2 linked regions of the Cellvibrio sp. PSBB006 genome follow. The protein of the gene in region 1 interacts with the protein of each later gene in a pairwise test. Links are inferred from orthologs where the notes say so. Each region holds a gene or a part of one and is shown in the gene's direction. Other genes may lie near its edges. The genes, in order: CBR65_RS16305 and mrdA.

Evidence for each region.
Region 2: the proteins of CBR65_RS16305 (region 1) and mrdA interact in binary tests that used the Escherichia coli proteins (3 or more experiments, as listed by UniProt). The link is inferred for Cellvibrio sp. PSBB006 from one-to-one orthologs.

The regions. Positions count from the first base shown.
Region 1 is NZ_CP021382.1:3,901,914-3,914,382, reverse strand. The notes cover bases 2,169-5,272. They hold CBR65_RS16305 (penicillin-binding protein 1A), read left to right. Parts: upstream 2,169-2,532; coding sequence 2,533-5,013; downstream 5,014-5,272. Other genes in these bases: CBR65_RS16300 (thermonuclease family protein), read right to left, coding at 5,069-5,272; CBR65_RS16310 (pilus assembly protein PilM), read right to left, coding at 2,169-2,378. Also shown: CBR65_RS16325 (pilus assembly protein PilP), read right to left, coding at 1-114; CBR65_RS16320 (type 4a pilus biogenesis protein PilO), read right to left, coding at 117-728; CBR65_RS16315 (PilN domain-containing protein), read right to left, coding at 730-1,311; more of CBR65_RS16310, read right to left, coding at 1,311-2,168; more of CBR65_RS16300, read right to left, coding at 5,273-5,881; rpmE (50S ribosomal protein L31), read right to left, coding at 5,922-6,140; CBR65_RS16290 (primosomal protein N'), read left to right, coding at 6,382-8,595; CBR65_RS16285 (SPOR domain-containing protein), read left to right, coding at 8,669-9,253; ATP-dependent protease subunit HslV, read left to right, coding at 9,375-9,899; ATP-dependent protease ATPase subunit HslU, read left to right, coding at 9,918-11,237; CBR65_RS16270 (gamma-butyrobetaine hydroxylase-like domain-containing protein), read left to right, coding at 11,253-11,624; CBR65_RS16265 (undecaprenyl-diphosphate phosphatase), read right to left, coding at 11,629-12,438. UniProt on the Escherichia coli protein: Cell wall formation. Synthesis of cross-linked peptidoglycan from the lipid intermediates.
Region 2 is NZ_CP021382.1:4,561,919-4,574,155, forward strand. The notes cover bases 4,620-7,491. They hold mrdA (penicillin-binding protein 2), read left to right. Parts: upstream 4,620-5,013; coding sequence 5,014-6,969; downstream 6,970-7,491. Other genes in these bases: rlmH (23S rRNA (pseudouridine(1915)-N(3))-methyltransferase RlmH), read left to right, coding at 4,620-4,960; rodA (rod shape-determining protein RodA), read left to right, coding at 6,966-7,491. In the rest of the region: CBR65_RS19005 (ATP-binding protein), read right to left, coding at 1-164; CBR65_RS19010 (response regulator transcription factor), read right to left, coding at 207-887; CBR65_RS19015 (PepSY domain-containing protein), read right to left, coding at 909-1,271; CBR65_RS19020 (glycine zipper 2TM domain-containing protein), read right to left, coding at 1,353-1,943; CBR65_RS19025 (glutamate-5-semialdehyde dehydrogenase), read left to right, coding at 2,140-3,405; nadD (nicotinate-nucleotide adenylyltransferase), read left to right, coding at 3,429-4,070; rsfS (ribosome silencing factor), read left to right, coding at 4,136-4,471; more of rlmH, read left to right, coding at 4,493-4,619; more of rodA, read left to right, coding at 7,492-8,126; mltB (lytic murein transglycosylase B), read left to right, coding at 8,195-9,250; CBR65_RS19060 (septal ring lytic transglycosylase RlpA family protein), read left to right, coding at 9,247-10,098; CBR65_RS19065 (D-alanyl-D-alanine carboxypeptidase family protein), read left to right, coding at 10,243-11,421; CBR65_RS19070 (DUF805 domain-containing protein), read left to right, coding at 11,622-12,237. UniProt on the Escherichia coli protein: Catalyzes cross-linking of the peptidoglycan cell wall. Responsible for the determination of the rod shape of the cell. Is probably required for lateral peptidoglycan synthesis and maintenance of the correct diameter during lateral and centripetal growth.

The DNA.
Region 1 (12,469 bases):
GCGCTTGGTTTCCGCCATAAAATCATGCAAGTCCTGGTGCTGAGACGATGAGTCACAGGCTGTCAGCAAAAAAACGCACAAACCGGAAATGAGAGCGTAAGAAATTTTCTTCATTTCTATTGCTCCTGCGACTTATAACGATAGGTTTTAGCAGAGATTTTCATTGCTAATTCGGCGCTGTCTTTTTTCCGGGTGATTGAATAATCGTGCAAGGTAACGATACGCGGCATACCCGCTACGCCGCTGACAAACCCACCGAGATCGTGATATCCGCCTTCTACATCAATGCTGATAGGCAGTTCGATGTAATATTCAGCTGTGCGCTCTGCTTCCAACTTGATACTGTTGATAGTCAAACCACTTTCAGAACCGCGAGTATCGATATCTTCCAACAACCCTGGAACTTCAGTGTCAGTCGGCAACCGCGACAACAGCGAATCAAAGGTGCTTTTCATCTCCACCATCTGCGCCCGATAAGCATCAAGGTTAGCGGCTTCGAAACTTTTCTTTCTGTAGGTCTCTTTTAATGTAGCCTCTTTTTTGACAATTGTGTCGAGCTGCATATTCAGATCTTTGATCCATACGTAATAGGTCGCCGCAAACACAACAGCAATCAACAGTACTGCCACAAAAATCTTGGCTGGCACAGGCCAGATACCGATTTTTTCAAAATCAATATCATTCACGTCAAAGTTTTTGAGTTGCTCCATGGATTCTGCAAATGACATCTTATTTACCCTCCTCATTTGCAGCCGCATCAATCTGATCCTGAGGAGCAGAGGTGCGCACGGTCATCTTGAATGAATTGGCCTGTTCGCCCTCTTCAGGCGCAGCAGTCACGGACGTCAAATTGGGAGATGCAAACCAGTCGGACTGATCAAGGTTGCGCATAAAGCTGGATACACGGTTAGTCGATTCGGCAATACCTTCAATACTGATGGTGTCACCGGTACGCACCACCGAATTCAGATGTACACCATCGGGGACGGAGCGAACCAGATCATCAAAGTAACGGACGATAACGGGACGCGTTCCCTCAAGATCTTGAATGACCTTAATGCGGGTCAGCAGATCGTCGCGGACCTTTTTCAGCTCAGCGATTTCCTGCACTTGTTTTTCAAGCGCGGCAATTTCAGTCTCCAATAGGCGATTACGCGAATTTTGATTATCGATGGCTGCTTCCACGCTGGAAATCCACACATAAGCTAACAGCGCCGACACGATAAAAACGCCGATCAATATGGCAATGAACTGGTCTTTCTTTTCTTTGCGATAGGCTTCGCGCCAGGGTAATAAGTTAATCTTTGCCATTAGTCGAAACTCCTCATTGCCAAGCCAGTGGCAATCATCAATGAAGGAGCATCATTAGCCAGCGCTACAGCATTGACCCGCGACGACACCGACATACCGGCAAAGGGATTGGCTACCACAGTCTGGGTGCCCAATTTTTCTTCAATCAAACCTACCAGGCCGTCCATCGACGCCACACCACCAGCCAAAATAATGTAATCGACATCATTGTATTGGCTGGCAGAGAAGAAAAATTGTAGGGAACGAGTGACCTGCTGCACGACAGCTTCTTTAAAAGGGCCCAGTACTTCAGATTCATAATCGTCTGGCAAACCGCCTTGCTTCTTGGCCAACCCGGCCTCTTCCATCGATAAACCATAGCGGCGTTGAATTTCTTCGGTAAGTTGCTTGCCACCGAACAGTTGTTCGCGGGTATAAACCGTTTTGCCATCGACAAGGACGCTGAGCGTGGTCATAGTGGCGCCCACGTCAATGATAGCCACAACCTGACCATCCTGATCTTCCAACTGGTCCGCAATCAATTCGTAGGCACGCTCCATGCTGTAGGCTTCAACATCCACTTTTTCCGGAGTTAAATCAGCCAGTTCAAGGACGTTAGCGCGCATCTCAACATTTTCACGACGACAGGCGGCAAGCAAGACCTCAACCTGATCGGGATTGCGCGGTGACTCGCCCTGAACTTCGAAGTCGATAGCCACCTCTTCAAGAGGGAAGGGAATGTATTGGTCAGCTTCAAGGGAAATCTGGGTTTCCATTGCATCGTCACTTAACCCGGCAGGCATATCGATCACTTTGGTGATCACCGCCGAACCGGCAACCGCAACTGCTGCATGTTTCAGCTTGGTCTTGGATTGCTTGACCATTGCTTTGATGACCTCAGCAACGGCCTCCTGGTCATTAATATTTTTCTCCACCACCGCATTTGGCGGTAGAGCTCTCACAGCATAAGTCTCGACACGATAGCGATCACCGTGGCGGCTTAATTCAAGCAATTTGACCGAAGTTGAACTGATATCCAGTCCCAACACTGGTTTCGCTTTTTTCTCGAGGAAGCCTAAGATGCCCATTTTTCTATCTATATCCGTAACTTAGACGCTGTTTATGTTATAGCACTTTAACTTAAGCCTGCAACAAACCAGCCGATATGTAAACAGGGAAAAAGCCCGTATAATGCCCGCCACTTGTCGCAAAACTGCTAACTCATTAATTCTGTTAGAAAAAATGCCTACTAAAAAAACCTGGTTGAAAGCCCTTTTCTGGTTGTTACTGTCCGGCTTCAGCGTTACTTTGGTGACACTGGCTGGCATGTACCTCTACCTGAGCCCCAATCTTCCTTCGGTGGAAACGTTAAAGCAGGTTAAATTACAGACCCCTTTACGCGTTTATTCAAGGGACAATAAGTTAATTGGTGAATTTGGCGAACAGCGTCGCACACCGTTAACCTTCGAACAGCTTCCACCCTTATATATCAAAGCCTTACTTGCTGCAGAAGACGCCGAATTCTACGACCATCATGGCGTTTCGCTAAGGGGTCTATTGCGCGCGGGTTCACAATTATTGCAAACAGGCCAAATCCAGTCCGGTGGCAGCACCATCACTATGCAGCTGGCACGTGATTTTTTCCTTACCCGCAAACAAGTATTTTCGAGAAAGTTCAATGAGATACTGCTTTCTTTTCAAATTGAGCGCCAGCTCACAAAAGAAGAGATACTTGAGCTGTTCAGCAACAAGATGTTTTTCGGTAACCGCGCTTATGGATTGCAGGCTGCCGCCCAGATCTATTATGGCAAAGACGCGAGTGAGCTTTCGTTAGCCCAGTACGCCACCATCGTTGGCAGCCTGAAAGCCCCTTCGGCCTATAACCCATTGGCAAACCCCCAACGCGCTCTGATTCGCCGCGACTGGATCATCGGTCGTATGCTGAAACTGAAATACATTGATCAAGCTACCCATGACGCAGCTATCAGTGAGTCCATCCTCACCAGCTATCACGGCCTGACATTGGATCTGTATGCGCCCTATGTCGCGGAACTGGCGCGCAAGGAAGTCTTTGATCGCTTTGGTGAAAATACGTACAACGATGGTTATCGGGTTTACACCAGCGTCGATAGCGAGATGCAAGCAAGCGCTCAAACATCTGTTATCAGCGGCTTACTCAGTTATGACCAACGCCATGGCTATCGAGGCCCCGAGCAGCGATTTGAGCCATCTGCAACGGATGATTTCAGTGACTGGCGAGAAAAGTTGGGAGATATACCCAACTTTGGCGGGCTGGAGGTAGCAGCGATTACCGAGGTTGCCGAACAGGCAGTAAAGGCGATTACCGCTTCGGGAGAAATCATCGAACTTGGTTGGGAACAAGGCTTGGCCACTGCCCGCCCCTATATCAATGAAGACAGTCGCGGCCCCGCCCCCACAAAGGCGGGAGATTTTCTTCAATACGGCGACGTGATCCGCATCGCCAGAGACACAGAAGGCGCCTGGCGCTTGAGCCAGGTGCCTGCGGTACAAGGAACCCTGGTAGCGCTAAACCCTCAGGATGGTGCGATCCTCGCCTTGGTCGGCGGCTTCGATTTCCGCCAAAGTCACTTTAATCGCGCGGTACAAGGTGCGCGGCAGCCGGGCTCCAGTTTCAAACCCTTTTTCTATACGGCAGCCCTGGAAAATGGCTTTACCCCAGCATCCGTCATCAATGATGCGCCCATTGTGATTGAAGACACGGCAATTGGCGCGTCCTGGCGGCCGGAAAATGACGATGGAAAGTTTTCCGGACCCATTCGTTTGCGCCAGGCGCTGTATCGCTCGCGCAATCTGGTATCGATTCGGCTACTGCGCAGCCTCGGCCTGGACAAAGCGCTGGATAGCCTCGAACGCTTTGGTTTCGACAAGACCCAATTTCCCCGCGACCTCACACTGGCACTGGGCACTCATGAACTGACACCGCTGCAAATGGCTACCGGCTACGCTACCTTTGCCAATGGTGGCTTCAAGATAGAACCGCACCTGGTCACGCGCATTGAAGACGCATCAGGCGAAGTCGTGTACGAAGCGCAACCGATGATCGTTTGCAAAGAGTGCGAGCAGGCCGAGGCCGCACGCCAGGCAGCCGCTTTGCTCAACGTATTGCCGGAAGAAGAGCCCGGTTACATACCTTTCGAGGAAGCGCTGACAAACGAGATACTTCCCCAGCCCATCGATACCACTCGCTACGCCCCTCGCATCATCGAAGAACGGGTGGCTTACATCATTGATTCGATGTTAAAAGACGTCATTACGCTGGGTACCGGCCGGTTGGCGCGCAAGCTGGAGCGCAGTGACATTGCCGGCAAGACAGGCACCACCAATGGTCCAAGAGATACCTGGTTTGCTGGCTATAGTCCGGATGTCGTTGCCGTCAGCTGGGTAGGGTTTGATCAAAACACGCTCCTGGGGCGAACAGAGTATGGCGGCTCAGCAGCACTGCCGATCTGGATTGACTTTATGCGCACCGCTCTGGATGGTGTTGAGGAAAAAATCCCATCACAGCCTAATGGCATCGTTACCGTACGCATCAATCGCGACACTGGTGCCCGGGCACAACCCGAAGATCCCGATGCAATATTTGAGATTTTTCGCGTGGAAGATGCCCCCCAGGCAGGTGATAGCACCTCACCCAATGGCGAACAGTCCGCAGATGAAATCTTGCCGGAGGAGCTGTTTTAGGGAGCGCCTGAAAAATGTTGGAGAGGCGGGCAATTTTTAAAAGACTCCCTCGAATTTACCTTTGCTCGCCCGGTGACTCCTCTAACATAAGAGGATGACGCACCTGCATTTGTAAAGGTTTAAAACCGCGTTTGCGCTGGAATTCGCTGGCGCGGTTGATCAGCCAACCGCGCACTTTGATAGATTTGCCAAGCCATGACTGCCATTGGTCATCGGCAAAATACTGCCGATCCTGTTGCGCAATCTTGACCACCACTGGGCCATCAAGCTCCAACCAGACGTCACGCAGCACACTCACCTTGGTGACTTTTCCCTGGATGCGACTAAAACCCGTTTGATCGAGCGCAAGCTCAGCAGCGGGCCGCAAATTCCACGCCTTCTCTCGCCATATGCCACGGTTTTGCCGGCGAGCAAGATCTTCCTGACGCGTCAGGCAACCCATTTCACTTACATTGGGAGGCACGACCACCTGTAGCGCCAATCCTTGCTCAAGTAAATGTGCTGCCAGACTTTGACGTCGCTGGTTATAAACGTGTGCCAGCATCCGGCCATAGCGGTCTTTATGGTCCAGATCGTAGACGAGGTGAACCTTCTGATGGCGGGGCAGAAACCGGCGGCTTGCGGCTGTTGCTTCAACACCCAATGCCTGACCAACATGCCCTTCCCACGCAACTTCGGGGGTATTGATACCTAAAACCCGCACACGTCGACCATCCTGTAAACGCAACGTATCGCCATCCACCACCTGGGCAAGCTGAACGGTTTCGTCGATCCGGGTGGCAGGGCAGGCAGCCACCGCCATATTGTTCCAGATGGAGGCGCAAACAAAAACGCCGAAAGCTACTGCTTTCGGCGTTTTTAGAAGCATGTTTCCCGACAGATAGCGAGAAAATAGCATTACATCTGTCTTACTTTTTGCCACCAATACGGCTAGCGAAGCGCTTGGTAAAGCGGTCAATACGACCACCGGTATCTACCATCTTCTGCTTGCCGGTGTAAAAAGGGTGGCACTCACTGCAGACGTCTACGTGGAAATCTTTACCCAGGGTAGAGCGAGTTTTAAAGGTGTTGCCACAGCTGCAGTTAACAGCTACGTCAGCGTAATTAGGATGAATTTCTGGTTTCATGATAATTGCCTTGTCGTTTTTTGTGCCGCCACCCGAGCATTTGTCGAGCACCGCACAACGGTTGGTAATAGGGCGGAATTTAAGGAGCGGGGATACTATCAGAATCAATACATAACGCAAGGGGAAAAAATAACCAGTTTTCAACACTCCCCTCGACCACACAAAAAGCACACCCAAACGACAGTTGATATGGGGTATCCTGCCCGGCAGCTCATCGCCAACAACCAAGACTTATCACCCGATGCCTACGGTTTTTCTTCAGGTCGCAATCCCCACTCCCTTGCGTCGCCGCTTTGACTACCTACCCCCGGTGGACATGCCGCTGGAGCAGGTTGCGCTTTTGCGGCCCGGAACACTCTTACGCTTACCCTTCGGGCACCAGGAAGTCGTCGGTGTATTACTGTCGCTACATCAGGAAGCCTCCGTGGCTGCCAACCAATTGCGCCATGCGCTCGGCGTCATTGATGAACTACCGGCTTTTATGCCCGATGTGCTTGCATTGTGCTTATGGGCCGCTGACTACTATCAAAGCCCGGTCGGTGAAGCCTTGCATACCGCGTTGCCGGCGCTCTTACGCCAGGGAGAAATGGCCCGATTACGTACGGAGCCGATCTATCACCTCACAACAGCTGGAAAAGGTTTGCCGGCCGGCAGCCTGAAACGCGCTCCGCGTCAGGCCGCTTTGCTGGCTGCACTGCAAGATACACCTTATTTAACGCGCGCCGATCTGCAAATACTGGACATACCCACTACCACCATCAAGCCGCTGATGAAGAAAGGACTGGTTGCTTGCAGTGAGCAAGTACTTACACCAGAATCGACACAGACTACCTTGCGCGAACAGCCGTTGATACTAAACCCGGAACAGGCAGAGGTTCTTGAAAAGATAAACCTGGACCAGTTCCAGGTAAGTCTGCTGGATGGGGCCACTGGCAGCGGTAAGACGGAAATCTATCTGCAAGCCATCGCCCGAACCTTGGCCCAAGGCAAGCAGGCATTGGTATTGATCCCCGAAATCGGGCTTACGCCACAAACGCTACAACGATTCCAACGGCGTTTCGCGGTGCCTGTTGTCGCCCTGCATTCCGGCCTCAATGATCGGGAACGGCTGGATGCCTGGGTACAGGCGCGTGAGGGCATTGCCCGGGTAGTTATCGGCACCCGGTCGGCTATCTTCACACCGCTCAAGGAGCCGGGAATCATCATTGTTGATGAAGAGCACGATAACTCCTTCAAACAACAGGACGGTTTTCGCTACTCTGCCCGCGACCTAGCCGTTATGCGCGCCAGTCAGCTCAAGATTCCGTTATTGCTCGGTTCCGCCACGCCGGCGTTGGAAAGCCTCAATAACGCCCAGCAAGGCCGTTATCAATATTTGCGCCTGACCCGCCGTGCCGGTTCAGCCGTACCCCCCAGCATTCAGCTGCTCGATATTCGCGCGCAACCCTTGCATGAAGGTTTCGCGCAAGACACCCTGAAAGCGATTGCATTGGAAATCCAGGCGCGCCATCAGGTGCTGATATTTATCAACCGGCGCGGTTACGCGCCCACACTCCAATGCCACGATTGTGGCTGGCTGGCTAACTGCAACCACTGTGACGCACGCATGACGGTTCATCAGCAGCCGCGCCACCTGCATTGCCATCATTGTGATCACCAGCGCCCATTGCCCTCACGCTGCCCAAGCTGTCACAGCCATCAACTGCAACCTTTAGGGCAGGGCACGGAGCGCAGTGAAGAAGCTTTGCGCCAGCTGTTTCCACAGACGCGAATACTGCGGGTTGATCGCGACTCCACGCGCGGCAAACATGCCATGCATCGTTTGCTGGACGAGGTGCAATCCGGCGAGCCTTGTATCCTGGTGGGGACACAGATGTTGGCTAAAGGTCATCATTTTCCCCTGGTCACCCTGGTCGTTATCATTGATGCGGACGCCGGTTTGTTCAGTGCCGACTTTCGCGGCCCCGAGCGGATGGGACAATTGTTACTTCAGGTAGCCGGGCGAGCCGGCCGGGCCGACAAGCCCGGTACGGTTATCTTGCAGAGCCACCACACTGAACATCCTCTGGTGCAAACCTTGATGCTGCAGGGTTATCACGCGCTGGCCGAGCTGTTATTGCACGAGCGACGCATTACCCAATTACCTCCCTATCGGCATCTCGCACTCTTGCGTGCAGAAAGCAAACGGCCTGAACTGGCCGTGGAGTTTTTACGTCTGGCTCGCGCTCAGGCTGAGCAATGGCAGCCATCCAGCCACCATTTCAGTTACCTTGGCCCTTTGCCAGCCATGATGGAAAAACGCGGCGACCGTTTTCGCTATCAATTGCAATTCAACAGTGCACAGCGCAAACCCCTGCAACAACTCCTCGCACAACTCACTGCACAATTGGAAAACGAGGCATTGGGTAAACGGGTTCGCTGGTCCATTGATGTAGATCCGCAGGAAATGAATTAGAGCCGCACTTCATAGTGACTCACCCGCACAGCACAAGTACAATTGCGCCCACTCCGAGCTTGATGAAGTCGCCATGTCCCGAGATTACGCCAAAAAAAATCGTTCCCCGAATCGTCGTCGCGCACCGGCGAAACCGCCCGTGCCGGGCTGGGTGTGGCTGTTAATCGGCGGCATTCTGGGCGCTTTTATCATGTTTCTGGTTTACCTGGCTGATGTAGTGCCACAACCAGCGACACAGGAAAAGCCGGTAGCCGAAAAGCCAAAAGTCACGCGCACAGAAACAGAAGAAGAAAAAGTGCCCAAGCCGCGCTTTGATTTTTATAAATTGCTCCAGGAGAGTGAGGTCATCGTACCTGCCACTGAGCCGGCACAAACCGTTGAAAAAATTGTGGAGACACAACCGGATTCGATGGAGTACATCCTGCAAGTTGGCTCTTTCCGCAACAATGTAGATGCCGATAAATTGCGCGCGCAGCTGATCCTGCTTAACCTCGATGCGCGGATTGAAAAGGTGACCATTCGCAATGGCGAATTGTGGCATCGCGTCATCGTCGGCCCATTTCAGGATCAGTCGCGACTGGCCAGCGCTCGCTCCACGTTGGTCGCGAACCAATATAACGCCCTCATGTTAAAGCGCGACAAAAACGCAGCGCCCTGATACGGCATCCGCGCCAGATAAACATAATCGGCTTGAAATTACCCACCCCGCCCCCACTTTTCAGGGAATCCCTGCGGCCTTAGCGCCGCAGTCCGCAACAGTTCAACAAAGGATTTCCCCTGTGACCACAATTCTCTCTGTACGCCGTGAAGGCCAGGTTGTGCTTGGCGGCGACGGTCAGGTTTCACTCGGCAATACGGTGATGAAAGGCAATGCACGCAAAGTGCGCCGCTTGTACAAAAATCAGGTGATCGCCGGATTCGCTGGCGGAACTGCCGATGCTTTCACCCTGTTCGAGCGCTTCGAAGCAAAGCTTGAAGCCCACAACGGCCAGTTGGTGCGCGCCGCCGTGGAATTGGCCAAAGACTGGCGCACGGATCGCGCATTGCGCCGACTTGAAGCATTACTCGCTGTAGCCGATAAAGAAGCCTCGCTCATCATCACCGGCAATGGTGACGTTATTCAACCGGAAGACGATTTGATTGCCATTGGCTCCGGCGGCCCTTTCGCGCAGGCAGCTGCGCGCGCGCTGCTGGAAAACACACAATTGGACGCCCGTAGCATCGTGGAAAAAGGATTGCATATCGCGGGCGATATTTGTGTTTTTACCAACCAGAACCACACCATCGAAACATTGGAATATTAATTTTTTCGGATACAGATTATGTCCACCATGACACCCCGTGAGATTGTTCACGAACTGGATAAACATATCGTCGGCCAACAGGATGCCAAGCGTGCTGTAGCTATCGCATTGCGCAATCGCTGGCGCCGCATGCAAGTGCCCGCCGACATGCGCAGTGAAATCACCCCAAAAAATATTTTGATGATTGGTCCGACCGGCGTGGGCAAAACCGAAATTGCACGTCGTCTGGCAAAACTGGCCAATGCGCCGTTTATCAAAGTGGAAGCCACAAAATTCACTGAAGTCGGTTATGTCGGCCGCGATGTGGAATCCATTATTCGCGACCTGGTTGATGTATCGATCAAGATGTACCGTGAGCATGCGCTGAAAACTGTCCAGCACCGCGCGGCAGAAGCGGCGGAAGAGCGCATTCTGGATGCGCTGCTGCCTCCGGCGCGCGGCGGTGATCCGACCTTGAATAACGAGTCGGGTACACGACAGGTCTTCCGGAAAAAATTGCGCGAAGGCGAACTGGATAACAAAGAGATTGAAATTGATCTGGCGGCAACACCCGTCGGTGTAGAAATTATGGCACCACCGGGCATGGAAGACATGACCAGCCAATTACAAAATATGTTTTCGTCTTTATCGAATGGAAAAACCAAGAAAACCAAGCTGACGGTAAAGCAGGCTTTCAAACAACTGCAGGAAGAAGAAGCCGGCAAGCTGGTCAATAATGAAGACATTAAAGCACAAGCCATAGAAGCGGCCGAACAAAACGGCATTGTGTTTATCGATGAGATCGACAAGGTGGCGCGGCGCGGACAGACGTCTGGCGCCGATGTCTCCCGCGAGGGCGTGCAACGGGATTTACTGCCATTGATTGAAGGCTGCACCGTAACCACCAAACACGGCATCATCAAAACAGATCATATTTTGTTTATCACGTCCGGGGCCTTTCATCTAAGCAAGCCCTCAGATCTGATTCCGGAATTGCAGGGGCGCCTGCCAATTCGCGTTGAGCTAAGCGCGCTAACGCCGGACGATTTTGAACGCATACTCACCGAACCTCGCGCTTCACTCACCGAGCAGCAGCAAGCATTGCTGGAAACGGAAGGCGTAACAATTCAGTTCACCAAAGACGGTATTCGTCGAATCGCTGAAACCGCCTGGGAAGTGAACGAGCGCACCGAAAATATCGGCGCGCGTCGCCTGCATACGATTCTCGAACGATTGTTGGAGGATATTTCCTTCGATGCAGGCAATGAAAAAAACCATCTGGAAATCAATGCTGCTTATGTCGATGACCATTTAGGCGAGCTGGCAAAGAATGAAGATCTCAGCCGCTATATCCTGTAAGTCACAATAACCACTATGATCCCAGTCAAGATTCAACTGCACAAGCAATCCGGAATATTGGAACTTCAATTCGGTACCCAGTCTTATCAGCTGGGTGCCGAATATTTGCGGGTGCACTCACCCAGCGCGGAAGTAAAAGGACATGGACCGAATCAGGCTACATTGCAGTTCGGCAAGAAAGAGGTGGGTATCAGCAGCATTGAGCGCGCCGGCAATTACGCATTAAAAATCTTTTTTGATGATGGTCACAACTCCGGCATCTACACCTGGGACTACCTTTATCAACTTTCTGTAGAGCAGGAAAGTAAGTGGCAGGCTTATCTTGACGCACTGGCAGCGGCTGGCAAAAGCCGCGAGAAAGATACCAGTGTCGTCAAGTTTGTTTGATATGTTATGCCGCTGGATTCCAGTAAAGCACAATCAACAAAATTCCCAAGGCTATGCGATACACAACAAAAGGTTGCATACCGATCCGATTGATAAACGCCAGAAAATAATAAATACACAAATAAGCGCTGATTCCCGATACCAGGGTTCCTACGATCATTGCGGTCCAATCCACCGCCACCCGTGCGTGCACCAGCTCGTTGGTTTCCACTGCGCCAGCAATCACAATCACCGGAATCGACAACAGGAATGAAAACCGCGCAGCAGCTTCCCGGGTAAAGCCCAGCATCAATGCGGCCGTAATCGTTATACCGGAGCGAGATGTACCGGGGATCAGCGCCAGCGCCTGGGCACATCCCACCCAGAAAACATCCCATTTATTCATCTGATATTCACTGCGCGCTCCGCGATGACGCCAGTCAGCCCAGGCGAGCAATAGTCCAAAGGCAATCAAGCCAAAGGCTGACACCAACGGCGAACGCATGGCGGTGGCCACCAGATCCTTGAGAAAAAATCCGGCAATGCAAACCGGGATAGTCGCGAAGATAACCGCCCAGGCCAGACGACTGTCCTCTGAGGATTCGCCGCGAGTCAGTGACGCGAACCAGGCGACAAACATCCGTTTGATATCCTGCCAAAAATAAATGACCACGGCAGCCAAACTACCCACGTGTAATGCCACATCAAATGCCAACCCCTGATCAGGCCAGTCAGCAAAGATAGGGACCAACAATAAATGCGCCGAGCTGGAAACCGGTAAGAATTCGGTCAACCCCTGCACCAATGCCAAAACAACTGCCTGAATTAAATCCATAACGACTACTCGCCATTGGGTGGTGAAAGCG
Region 2 (12,237 bases), 660 kb from region 1 along the record:
AATAACAAATACAAGTGGGTGCGCAGGCGTGCATCCTCGGCGGCCATCAGGCTGCGTTGAAAAGCGTTGTCGAGGAAAAAACCGGTAAGTCCCAAAAACAGCGGCAGCAGCAGGGCAGACGCGACCAGCAAGCGGGCGGAGATCGAAGTAAGTTTGACGGCCATCTTTCGTTATCGAATCTGCGCTGGTGAATAAAGCGGACGGAGTTATTTGTCGGTGTCGAGATTAAAGCGATAACCCAGACCACGTTGAGTGGTAATTAAATTCAGGCTGCCATCCGGGTCGAGTTTTTTGCGCAGGCGGCCGACAAAGACTTCAATCACATTGCTATCGCGATCATAGTCCTGTGCATACAAGTGTTCGGTCAGCTCGGTCTTGGAGACATTCTTGCCTGCATGCAACGCCAGGTAGGTGAGCGTGTTGTATTCGAAACTGGTCAGCTCTACCTCCTGGCCGCGCAGGTGAACCCGACGGGCGTTAGTGTCGATGGTGAGCGGGCCGTAGTCCAACACCGGTGCCGCATGTCCGCTGGCGCGACGCAGCAGGGCGTTGATGCGTGCCCGAAGTTCTTCCGGATGAAAAGGTTTGGTGAGGTAATCGTCCGCACCGGCCTCCAGCCCTTCTACCTTGTCCTGCCAGGCGCCGCGTGCGGTGAGGATCAAAATGGGGAAGTTGCGCTGTTTGGCGCGCAGTTGGCGAATTAATTCGGTGCCGTCCAGCAACGGCAAGCCGAGATCAATGATGGCCAGGTCGTAATCGTATTCTTCGCCGAGGAACAGTCCCTCGCGCCCATCGCCGGCGGTATCGCAGGCAAATTTTTCAGCGTTTAACTGACTGCTGATCTGCTCGCGCAGGCTGGGCTCGTCTTCCACAATCAGGATACGCATGCTGGGGTCCGCTTCAGAAATTTAATTGAGGATGGCGCCGGTCTGCCCGTCCACATTGACGGTGCGCATATGACCGGAGTTCTGCAAAATTTTTACGCCATAGACGACGCCATTGCCAGACTGACGGGTGCTGACATTCATCACTTTACCGCCGTAGCGTTGTTGGACTATGGCCGCCGCCTGGGACGCAGAGATGCGCGCGCGCGGCCGTTCTTCCTGGCTGCCCTTGTCCCGCCGGGGTTCGGCGGAGGCGGTGGAATGGAGTGAGCCCAGCGTCATTGCCAGCAGCACAATAATCAGCCAGCGACAGGGGGAATTGGAGTGACGCAACAGCGACATGGCAAGACTTCCTGCAAAATCATCAAGTTGGGAGTAAGTATACAAGGTGTTTGCAACTACCGCGTGTGTGCCTTCACAGGAAAAAAGAATCCGGGGTGATTTGGCACCCCGGCAAAAGCGGAGCCATTAATAGCCGCGACCCGGGCGCACATGAACATCGACAGGAATACGGTCACCGGGATGCTGGCTGGTGCGGGTTTGGTAATACTGTCCGTGGTACTGATAGGTTACGTCGTAACCTATCACGCGCTGCGAATACTCGGTTTGGTAGCGGGTGTGGCAAACCTGCTCGTCGCGGTAGTGGGTAGTCCCGCCGCCGGACCGGTTGCGGCTGATGTCATGACCGATAGTTGCGCCGAGCAAACCGCCAGCCACGGCACCGACATCTTTGTTGCGTTTGCTATGCCCCAATTCATGGCCGACAGCCGCACCGATTAATCCGCCCACCACGGCACCGGTATAGGAATTACTTCTGCCGGGTTCACGATAAGCAACGGTTTCATAGTGGCAGGATTGCTGCGGCACCTGTGCTTCAATCCGCTGGTAAATCGGGCGAGCCTCGACCACGCGGGCATAGTCCCCGTGGCCTCTGTGATCGTAGCCAGTGTGACGATGCTGGTGCTTGTGGTGATGTTTGTGGCCCGCCAAAGCGCCATTGGCCAGCAACAAGCTCAAGGTGACGCCGGTGATGGTGCTGATCAAGAGGGACTTTTTCATGGTTGTTCTCCACTGAGTAATCTGGGGATCAAGGGACTCTTCACCCTTGGCAGCAGATTACCGCCATCAAACTGAACCGGAACTGAAGTAAATCCCGCTTTATGTCCCGCTAAATTCGCCAAAAGGGTGCGGCAATCAGGGTATAATCGCCGCACTCTTGTCTTCACATCACCCAGTTCACGGATTTTTACCACTGATGACCGATTCTCTTGATGTAAAAGCCTATATGGCCGAGTTGGGCCGCAATGCCCGTCAGGCGTCACGCGTGATTGCATCCACGTCAACCGGCGTAAAAAACCAGGCATTGCTAGCGATTGCTGATGCCCTTGATAACGCCCGTGCCACGCTGACTACTGAAAACCAGAAAGACCTGGAAGCTGGCGCGGCCAATGGTCTGGATTCCGCCATGTTGGATCGTCTCGCCCTCAAGCCGAGCACAATTGACGGCATGATCGAAGGGCTGCGCCAGGTAGCCGCACTGCCGGACCCTTGTGGTGAAATCACTGGTTTGAGCTATCGCCCGTCCGGCATTCAGGTGGGCAAGATGCGCGTTCCACTGGGTGTGGTGGGCATCATCTATGAATCCCGGCCCAATGTGACGATTGATGCGGCCAGCTTGTGTCTCAAATCCGGTAACGCGGCGATCCTGCGCGGTGGCAGTGAAGCCATTCATTCCAATCGCGCTATTGCCGTTTGCCTGCAACAAGGGCTGAAAGCTGCCGGTTTGCCCGACACGGTCGTGCAAATTGTGGAAACCACCGATCGCGCTGCTGTGGGCGAATTAATCACCATGCCCGAATATGTGGACGTCATTGTCCCGCGCGGCGGCAAGGGGCTGATCGAGCGGATCAGCAATGACGCGCGCGTCCCGGTAATTAAACACCTTGATGGCATCTGCCACGTGTATATCGACGATAAAGCAGATCTTGAAAAAGCCTTCGCCATTGCCCTCAATGCCAAGACCCATCGCTACGGCGTATGCAATGCGATGGAAACCCTGCTGGTGGCCGAGAGTGTTGCGGCCAACATCCTGCCGCGTTTGGCGGTAGCCTTTGGCAAAAAGGATGTGGAGCTGCGCGGTTGTGAAAAAACCCGCGACCTGATCAATGTCAATATCGCCACCGAAGAGGATTGGGCTACCGAGTACCTCGCTCCGGTGTTGTCGATCAAGGTGGTGGCCGGTCTGGATGAAGCCATTGACCACATTACCCGTTACAGCTCACAACATACCGACGCTATCGTGACCGAAGACTTCACCCGCGCGCGCCGGTTTATCACCGAGGTGGATTCCAGTTCGGTGATGGTCAATGCCTCGACCCGTTTTGCTGATGGTTTTGAATATGGTCTGGGAGCGGAGATCGGTATCTCTACTGACAAGATTCACGCGCGTGGGCCGGTAGGGCTGGAGGGATTAACCTCGCAAAAATGGGTCGTGCTGGGTGATGGGCACATTCGCCAATAAAGCCGCTGAAGGCGACGCCATTCATGCGTAACAAGATCGGCATCCTGGGCGGCACCTTTGATCCGATTCATCACGGTCATTTGCGACTTGCCTTGGAGTTGAAGCAATCTTTGGGATTGGCCCAGATGCGTCTGATGCCTTGTCATCGCCCGGTGCATCGCGGTCAGCCGCAGGTCAGCAGCGCACAGCGGGCCGAGATGATTCGCCTGGCGGTGATGGATTGCCCTGAGCTGACTCTGGATGAGCGCGAATTACGCCGCGATGAGCCGTCGTATACCTTTGATACCTTGCGCAGCCTGCGAGCCGAGTTGGGTGCAGAAGTGAGTTTGATCTGGGCCATGGGCACTGATGCCTTTGCAGCGCTGGATTCCTGGAACCGTTGGCAGGAACTGCTCGATTACACACATCTGGTGGTGATTGAGCGCCCCGGTTTTTCCCTGCCGAACGCAGGACCGGTAGCGGCGTTATTACAACACCATCGCGCATCGGCGACAGCGCTGGATGAACTGCCGGGCGGCGCAATTGTCTTGCCTTCATTGCGTCTTCTGGATATTTCGGCCACCGGCATCCGCGCGCAGTTGGCGGCTGGTGAGTCAGCACAGTTTTTATTACCCGAGTCGGTGCGACGATACATCCTGGCCGAAGGACTTTATCGACAGGATTAAGCATCATTTTCATGACTTCACTCAATGACGGGTGGAGTATTTTTTTATAAGTAAGCAGGTAAAGAATGTTAGAAGAGTTAAGCCAGATCGTGATCAATGCGCTCGAAGATCTGAAAGCTAAAAATATTGTGCAGTTGGATGTGCGCGAGATGACCGATGTGACGGATACCCTGATCATCGCCAGCGGCACCTCTAATCGCCATGTGAAATCCATCGCCAATAACGTGGTGGAAGACTCCAAAAAACTCGGTTACATGCCGCTCGGTGTGGAAGGCATTGATGCCGGTGATTGGGTGCTGGTGGATTTCGGGGATATCGTTGTGCATGTGATGCAGGAAGAAACCCGCAATTTTTATGAGCTGGAAAAACTCTGGTCGATTACCCCCAGTAATCGCGCTTGATCGTTGCCGGGATTTCTCGCCATGAGAATTCGCATCATCGCTGTTGGTACCAAGATGCCCGCCTGGGTTGAAACAGGCTACGCGGAATACGCCAAACGTATGCCGCGCGATTGTGTGGTTGAGCTGGTGGAATTGCCTTTGGCACAGCGTGGCAAAAATACCGATATTGCGCGTGCCATGGAAAAGGAAGGCGAGGAGATGCTGGCTGCTATTGGCAAGGGCGAGCAGGTTATTGCGCTGGATGTCAAAGGCAAACCCTGGAGTACGGAGCAACTGGCAGAGCACATGGCGAACTGGCGGATGAGCGGCAACAACTACTGTTTGCTGATTGGCGGCCCGGATGGTCTGGCTCCCCAATGCCTCGCCCAGGCTCATGTGCGCTGGTCGCTGTCCGCGTTGACCTTGCCGCATCCGCTGGTGCGCATTGTGGTGATCGAGCAGTTGTACCGCGCCTGCAGCATCTTGCAGAATCACCCGTATCACAAATAATGATGGCTCGATAGCGCCAGTAATAATCTTTCGCCAGTTCAACCAGAGGCACAATGTCCGAAGCGCAACACTTTAAAGATTATCACCGCGAAACGCGTATCTTCTGGGCACGCTTGGCGGTAATGTCTTCGGTGATGTTGGTGCTGATCGGCGTGCTGGTTTATCGCTACCACCACTTGCAGATTGTGCAGTATCTGGACTATGCCACCCAGTCTGATCGCAACCGCGTCCATATCCAGCCCATCCCACCAACCCGCGGTTTGATCTATGACCGCAACGGTATTCTGCTGGCGGAGAACCGCCCGAGCTACACCTTATCGGTTGTGCGTGAGCGAGCGGGCGACCTGGAAGAAACACTCACCTACCTGCAAACCCTCGTCGATATCCGCGCGACTGACCTGGAAAAATTCTACAAGCTGATGCACCAACGCCGTCGACCCTTCGAGCCGGTGCCCCTGCGCTACAACCTCAGCGAGGAGGAACTGGCCAGTCTTGCGGTGAATGAATTCCGCCTGGAAGGGGTGGAGATTGATGCGCAATTGGTTCGCCACTATCCCCAGGGTGAACTGTTTGCACACACAGTCGGTTATGTCGGACGCATCAGTGAAGCGGAGCTGGGCAATTTCGATGAAGAGCAATACCGCCGTTACAGCGGTACCCACTCAATCGGCAAGACCGGATTGGAGCGGCATTACGAAGATATTTTATTAGGCGAAGTGGGTAACCAGAACGTTGAAACCAACGCTCGCGGCCGCGTACAGCGGGTCCTTGAGCGGGTAGATCCCAAGCCCGGCGGCGATCTTCACTTATACCTTGATGTGCGCATGCAGCAAACAGCGGTTGCCGCCCTGGCCGGTCGTCGTGGAGCGGTAGTGGCGATCGAGGTCAAAAGCGGTGGTGTACTGGCCGCGGTGAGTATTCCCAGTTACGACCCTAATTTATTCGTGACCGGTATCAGCTTTGCGGATTACCGCAGTCTCAACGAATCCCTCGATATGCCGCTTTATAACCGCTTTATCCAGGGCGTTTATCCGCCGGGGTCAACCATCAAGCCCATGATTGGCCTGGCGGGTCTGGATACCGGCTTCACCGATGTGAGTCGCACCATCAGTGACCCGGGCTTCTTTCGTCTGCCTAACACCGAATGGATCTGGCGTGACTGGAAGCGGGGTGGACACGGCAGTCGCGTTAACCTGAAACAGGCGATCTCTGAATCCTGTGATACCTATTTCTGGGACTTGGGGAATCGCATGGGTATTGATCGCCTGTCCGAATTTGGTAGCCATTTCGGATTGGGGGAGTTGACGCAGATCGATATCCCTAATGAGCGTCGCGGCGTCTGGCCGTCGCGCGAGTGGAAACGCGGAGCCAAAGGTCAGGCCTGGTATCCGGGTGACACCATCAATATGGCCATTGGCCAAGGCTATGTGCTGACATCGCCCATGCAGCTGGCAGTTATGACAGCGACCCTGGCTCATCGCGGTGTACGCATCCGCCCGCAGATGGTGGAGCGCGCCAATGGTGAGTTTTTGGCTCCCATCATTGAGGATCGCTTTGATGTTGCTGAATCCCACTGGGATGCCGTCTTTGATGGTATGGCGGAGGTAATGCACGGTTTGCGCGGCACCGCGCGTGCGGCGGGCGCGGATGCGGACTATCGTATGGCGGGTAAATCGGGTACCGCGCAGGTTGTCGGTATTGCGCAAGGTGAGAAGTATGACAGTGAAGCACTCAAGGAGCGCCATCGTGACCACGCCTTGTTTGTCGCTTTTGCGCCGTTGGAAGACCCGCAAATTGCAGTGGCGGTGATTGTTGAAAATGCGGAGGGCGGTTCCAGCCAGGCCGGGCCGGTGGCGCGCAAGATGATGGATGCGTTTTTACGCGGCAAATATCTGGTGCCGGAACAACCTGAAGAGTCGGTGGAAGCATCCGCCTCAGTGCGTAGCCACGCTACGTCTCAGCCGTTGGCACGGCGTTCAATTAACGCAGGCGGAGTTAACGAGCTATGAGCGGTCAGGATTTTCTCCGTCGTTTACCCAGAACCGGCTTCAGCCTTGGTCGCCGTGAAGCCATCCAGCAACGCTTGCATATTGATTTCCTGCTGTTGTTCCTACTCCTGGCGCTTACCGCAGTAGGCATGTCTGTGCTCTACAGTGCCAGCGGTGAAAGTATGGTTACCCTGCGCCGTCAGGGGACATTTTTCCTGATTGCCTACGCGGCAATGTTCACGGTGGCTCAGATACCCGTTGGTTTTATGCGGCGCATGGCGCCCTGGGCATATGCCGCCGGCGTCATTCTGTTGATTCTTGTGCTCGTGGTCGGCGTCGGCGCCAAAGGTGCACAACGCTGGTTGAGTCTTGGTGGTTTCCGCTTTCAGCCGTCGGAAATCATGAAGCTGGCCATGCCGGTGATGATTGCAGCCTATCTCAGCAAACGCTTTCTGCCGCCCGGTATCAAGCATGTCTTTCTGGCCTTGCTATTAATTGCTATCCCGACGGCCCTGATTATCGATCAGCCGGATTTAGGTACCTCCATTCTGGTCGCCGTCTCGGGCATTGTGGTGTTGTTTTTTGCCGGGTTGCGCTGGGGTTATATCATCCTGGCCGGCATAATCTTTGCCGCCAGTTTATGGCCAATCTGGCATTTCATGATGCATGATTATCAGCGCCAGCGGGTGTTAACCTTGCTGAATCCCGAGGCGGATCGCCTCGGCGCTGGCTGGAATATCATCCAGTCCAAGACCGCTATCGGGTCGGGTGGATTGTCAGGTAAGGGCTGGCTTGAAGGGACGCAGTCGCGACTGGATTTCCTGCCGGAAGGGCACACCGACTTCATTATTGCCGTCATGGCTGAAGAATTCGGTTTGCTGGGCGTGTTGATGTTGTTGGGGGTTTATATCCTGATCATCATGCGCGGCATGATGATCGCGCTCAATGCCCAGGACAGTTTTGGCCGACTGTTGGCAGCGAGTATTACGACAACATTTTTTGTGTACGTGTTTGTGAATATGGGTATGGTGTCCGGCCTGTTGCCGGTGGTGGGGGTGCCCTTGCCGCTGATCAGCCAGGGCGGAACGGCTATCGTGACCTTGATGGCAGGCTTCGGCATCCTCATGGCCATTGCTACCGAACGCAAGCGGGTTATGACACCGCAGAAAAATAAATAGGCCGACAATCATCGGTTGCTGTAAGTGACCAGCCACAGCATGAGTATCAGCGCGAAAGAGGTTTAATAATGACGCGAGTCAAAGCGGTAGAGGGTTTTGCAGTCAGGCATTTGGGTAGACCCGGTTATCCCACCCTAGGCAAAGCCATCAGCCTGTTAATCGGTTGTGTGGTATTGGGGTGTGCGACGACGGGCTCGGCGGATTACAGCGATCATGCCGAAACCCAGGGCTTTATCGATGAGATGGTCCGCGATCATGGCTTTGAGCCTGAACCCTTGCGTCAATGGTTGGGGCAGGCGGAGAAAAAACAGAACATTCTCGATGCAATCTCCCGTCCGGCCGAAAAAACCAAAACCTGGAAAGAATACCGTCCGATCTTCATTGTCCCCGCACGCATTGAAAACGGTGTGAAATTCTGGCGGGATAACCGTGCTGCCCTGACGCGGGCTGAACGTGAGTTCGGTGTGCCGGCGGAATATATTGTGGCCATCATCGGGGTGGAGACCAACTACGGTAAAAACACCGGCAGTCATCGTGTTATCGATGCTCTCACCACACTGGCGTTTGACTATCCGCCCCGCGCACCTTTTTTTCGCAAGGAACTCCAGAACTACTTTCTCCTGACCCGCGAACAGAAACAGGACCCCATGGCGTTCACCGGTTCGTACGCCGGTGCCATGGGCTATGGCCAATTTATGCCGTCCAGCTATCGCGCCTATGCGGTGGATTTTGACGGTGACGGTTTTACGGATATCTGGAACAACACCACAGATGCCATCGGCAGCGTGGCCAATTACTTCAAACAACACGGTTGGCAAGGCGGTAAGCCGGTGGTCAGTCGCGTGCGGCCGGAGAGTGATACCAGCAAAGACAGCTTCAATGACATCAATCCGCCGACGGTAACGGTAGGCGAATGGCAAAAGCGCGGTTATCAACCTATCAGCGCTTTACCGGTGGATGCCAAGGCCCTGATCCTGAAACTCGACGGACAACATGGTGAAGAATATTGGCTCGGTCTACAAAATTTCTATGTCATTACCCGTTATAACCGCAGTCATTTGTATTCCATGGCCGTACATCAATTGAGTCAACTGATTAAAGAAAAAATGGAGTCCGGCCAATGAGTTCTGCCATGCGTTTGTTGATTCTGGGTTTGGTTGGTCTGCTGTTATTTGCCTGTACGCCCATCAAACCTTATCCATCATCTACTCCCAAACAACCGGATTTCGACGATATCAAGGACAGTGGTCCGGAACGCGAGATTGATACTTCCCATGTGCCCGATGCAGTCCCGCGCCATGAAGCGCGCACCATGGCAGGCAATAAAAATCCATACACGGTGTTGGGTAAAACTTACTACTTGCTGGAGGATGAAAGCTCCTACAAAGAGCGTGGCAGAGCCTCCTGGTACGGTAAAAAATTTCACGGCAGACGCACATCGAATGGCGAAATCTACGATATGTATGCCATGACGGCAGCTCACAAAACCCTGCCCATCCCATCTTATGTGCGCGTGACCAATATCCAGAATGGCAGGAGTACTGTGGTGCGGGTGAATGATCGGGGTCCGTTCCACAGTGACCGCATTATTGACCTGAGTTACGCCGCCGCGCAGCGCCTCGGTATTCTCAACGCCGGCACCGGGATGGTTGATGTAGAGATTGTCCTGCCGGATGATGCACCGCCTGCACCTTTGAAAGCCAACGCCACGAATAATGTGATAGCAGGCAGTAAACTGCCTGCCAATACGCATCTGCAAATCGGTGCCTTTAGCTCTGAGGCCAGTGCAAAACAATTTGCCGCGCAAGTGTCCGGTCATTTGACTTATCCGGTGATCATCAGCCGCAATCAAACGGGCAAACCAATTTTTCGCGTGCGAGTAGGCCCCATTACCGATGCGCGGGATTTACAGCAAGTGCGTCTCGACATAAAAAAATTGAATATTCCTGAAGCACACGTTGTCTACGAATGACGCCGCTGCCGTTACGCTTTTTGTTGTGCAACATTTTGTATTAGCTGAAACAAAACTTGTGCGGCGGCAGACGAAAAATCCGGTCGCTAACTGGTACAATTCGCCAGTTTTTTTGAACCCATAACAGCGAGTGATTTTGTTCCCATGTTAAAAACGTTATTTACCAGTGCATTGTTATTGCTGGCTAGCGATACGCTGCTGGCTCAATCCGCGCCCACACCGAATGCACCCAGCCAGCAAGTCATTATTCCCTCTCCACCGCAACTCGCTGCGACCGGCTACTTATTGATGGACGCCGATACCGGCACAGTGATCGTTGAGCATAATGCCGATGAACGCTTACCCCCGGCGAGTCTCACCAAGATGATGTCGAGTTACATCGTTTCGGAAGAAATTGAAAATGGCCGTATCGGCGAAAAAGATATGGTTAATATCAGCGTCAAAGCCTGGCGCATGGGCGGCTCCAAGATGTTTATCCGCGAAGGCACCCAGGTATCGGTCGAGGATTTATTACTCGGTGTGATTGTGCAATCCGGCAACGATGCAACGGTGGCGTTGGCTGAATATGTCTCTGGCAGTGAAGATGCCTTTGTGGATGTCATGAACCAGAAAGCCGCGTTGATGGGTATGAACAGCACCCATTTCGAAAACTCCACCGGCTGGCCCGCTGAAGGCCATCTGACCACTGCTCGTGATTTGGGCATTCTGGCGCGCGCGATCATTAATGATCACCCGGCCCATTACGCACTGTATAAAGAAAAATATTTTGTCTGGAATGATATTCGCCAGCCGAATCGCAACCTCTTGTTATTTCGCGACGAAACGGTGGACGGTTTGAAAACCGGTCACACCGAGGAAGCGGGCTATTGCCTGGTGGCGTCGGCGAAGCGGGATGGTATGCGTTTAATCTCGGTGGTCATGGGTACCACCAGCGAGAATGCCCGCGCGGCGGAATCGCAAAAACTGCTGGCCTATGGGTTCCGCTATTACGAAACGCTCTCGCTCTATAATGCCGGCACTGAGCTCAGTAAAACCCGCATTTGGGGCGGCAAAAGTGATGAAGTGGGGCTGGGCATTGCGGAAGATATCAAGCTAACCCTGCCGCGCGGTCGCCAGCAGGATCTGCAAGCCAATATGCACATCAATGACGTTATCAAGGCGCCTATTGAGGCGGGTCAGGCATTGGGCAAGGTCACGATTGAACTGGATGGTGAAGTACAGGCGGAGGCGGATCTGATTGCCTTGCAGCCGGTTGAGCAAGCAGGCTTCTTTGCTCGTATATGGGACAGCATCAAGCTGTTCTTCCGCAATTTGTTTAGCTAACCCCGCTTATTCAGCGCCCGCCAAAACGGGCGCTTTACCCACTCCCTCGTAGAAACCGTCCTCGCGTGCTTTTTTTTGAATTAGTCGACGTGATCATATTTTTCGTCGCGCAAACCCGCCGATTTACGTCTAGAATTTCTGGCATCCGTTACAACATTCTGTGACGGAGCAAACCCATTCTTATTATCAAGGAGATGCTCATGGAAGCTACTCAAAATCCCTATCAAACACCGGAAGGTCAATTGACTGTCGATGGCCAAGGTTACGGTGAAATTGATTTTTTCTCACCCGCTTGCCGGATCGGTCGGTTACGTTATCTCGCCCATGGCTTTTTATTCGGCTTGGTTGCCTATGTAGCAATCTTGGTGGTTGTTGTGATCATGAGCGCAGTACTGGCTGCGGTTGGTATGGAAGGCGGGCCTGTTGCAGGCGTTATCGTCATTGTCTCCATGATTCTTTATCTGCTATTAATGGCTGGCTTTTTTATTTTTATGATCCAACGCCTGCATGATTTGAATAAAAGCGGTTGGTTGAGCCTTCTTGCTATCGTGCCTTTGGTAAATCTCTTTTTCGCCTTCTACCTGATTTTTGCGCGCGGTACCGAAGGGGCTAATAACTATGGATTAGCACCGCCACCCAATAAGACCTGGCACTGGATTGTAGGTTTGATTGGTCCTGTGTTCTTTGCGATTGCGATGGTCGGCATTATGGCTGCCGTGGCGATTCCCGCATATCAGGATTATGTCGAGCGAGCGGAGCAGGCGGCTGAGGATGCACAAACTCAATATGGTGATGAGCTTCAATACCAGGATGAGG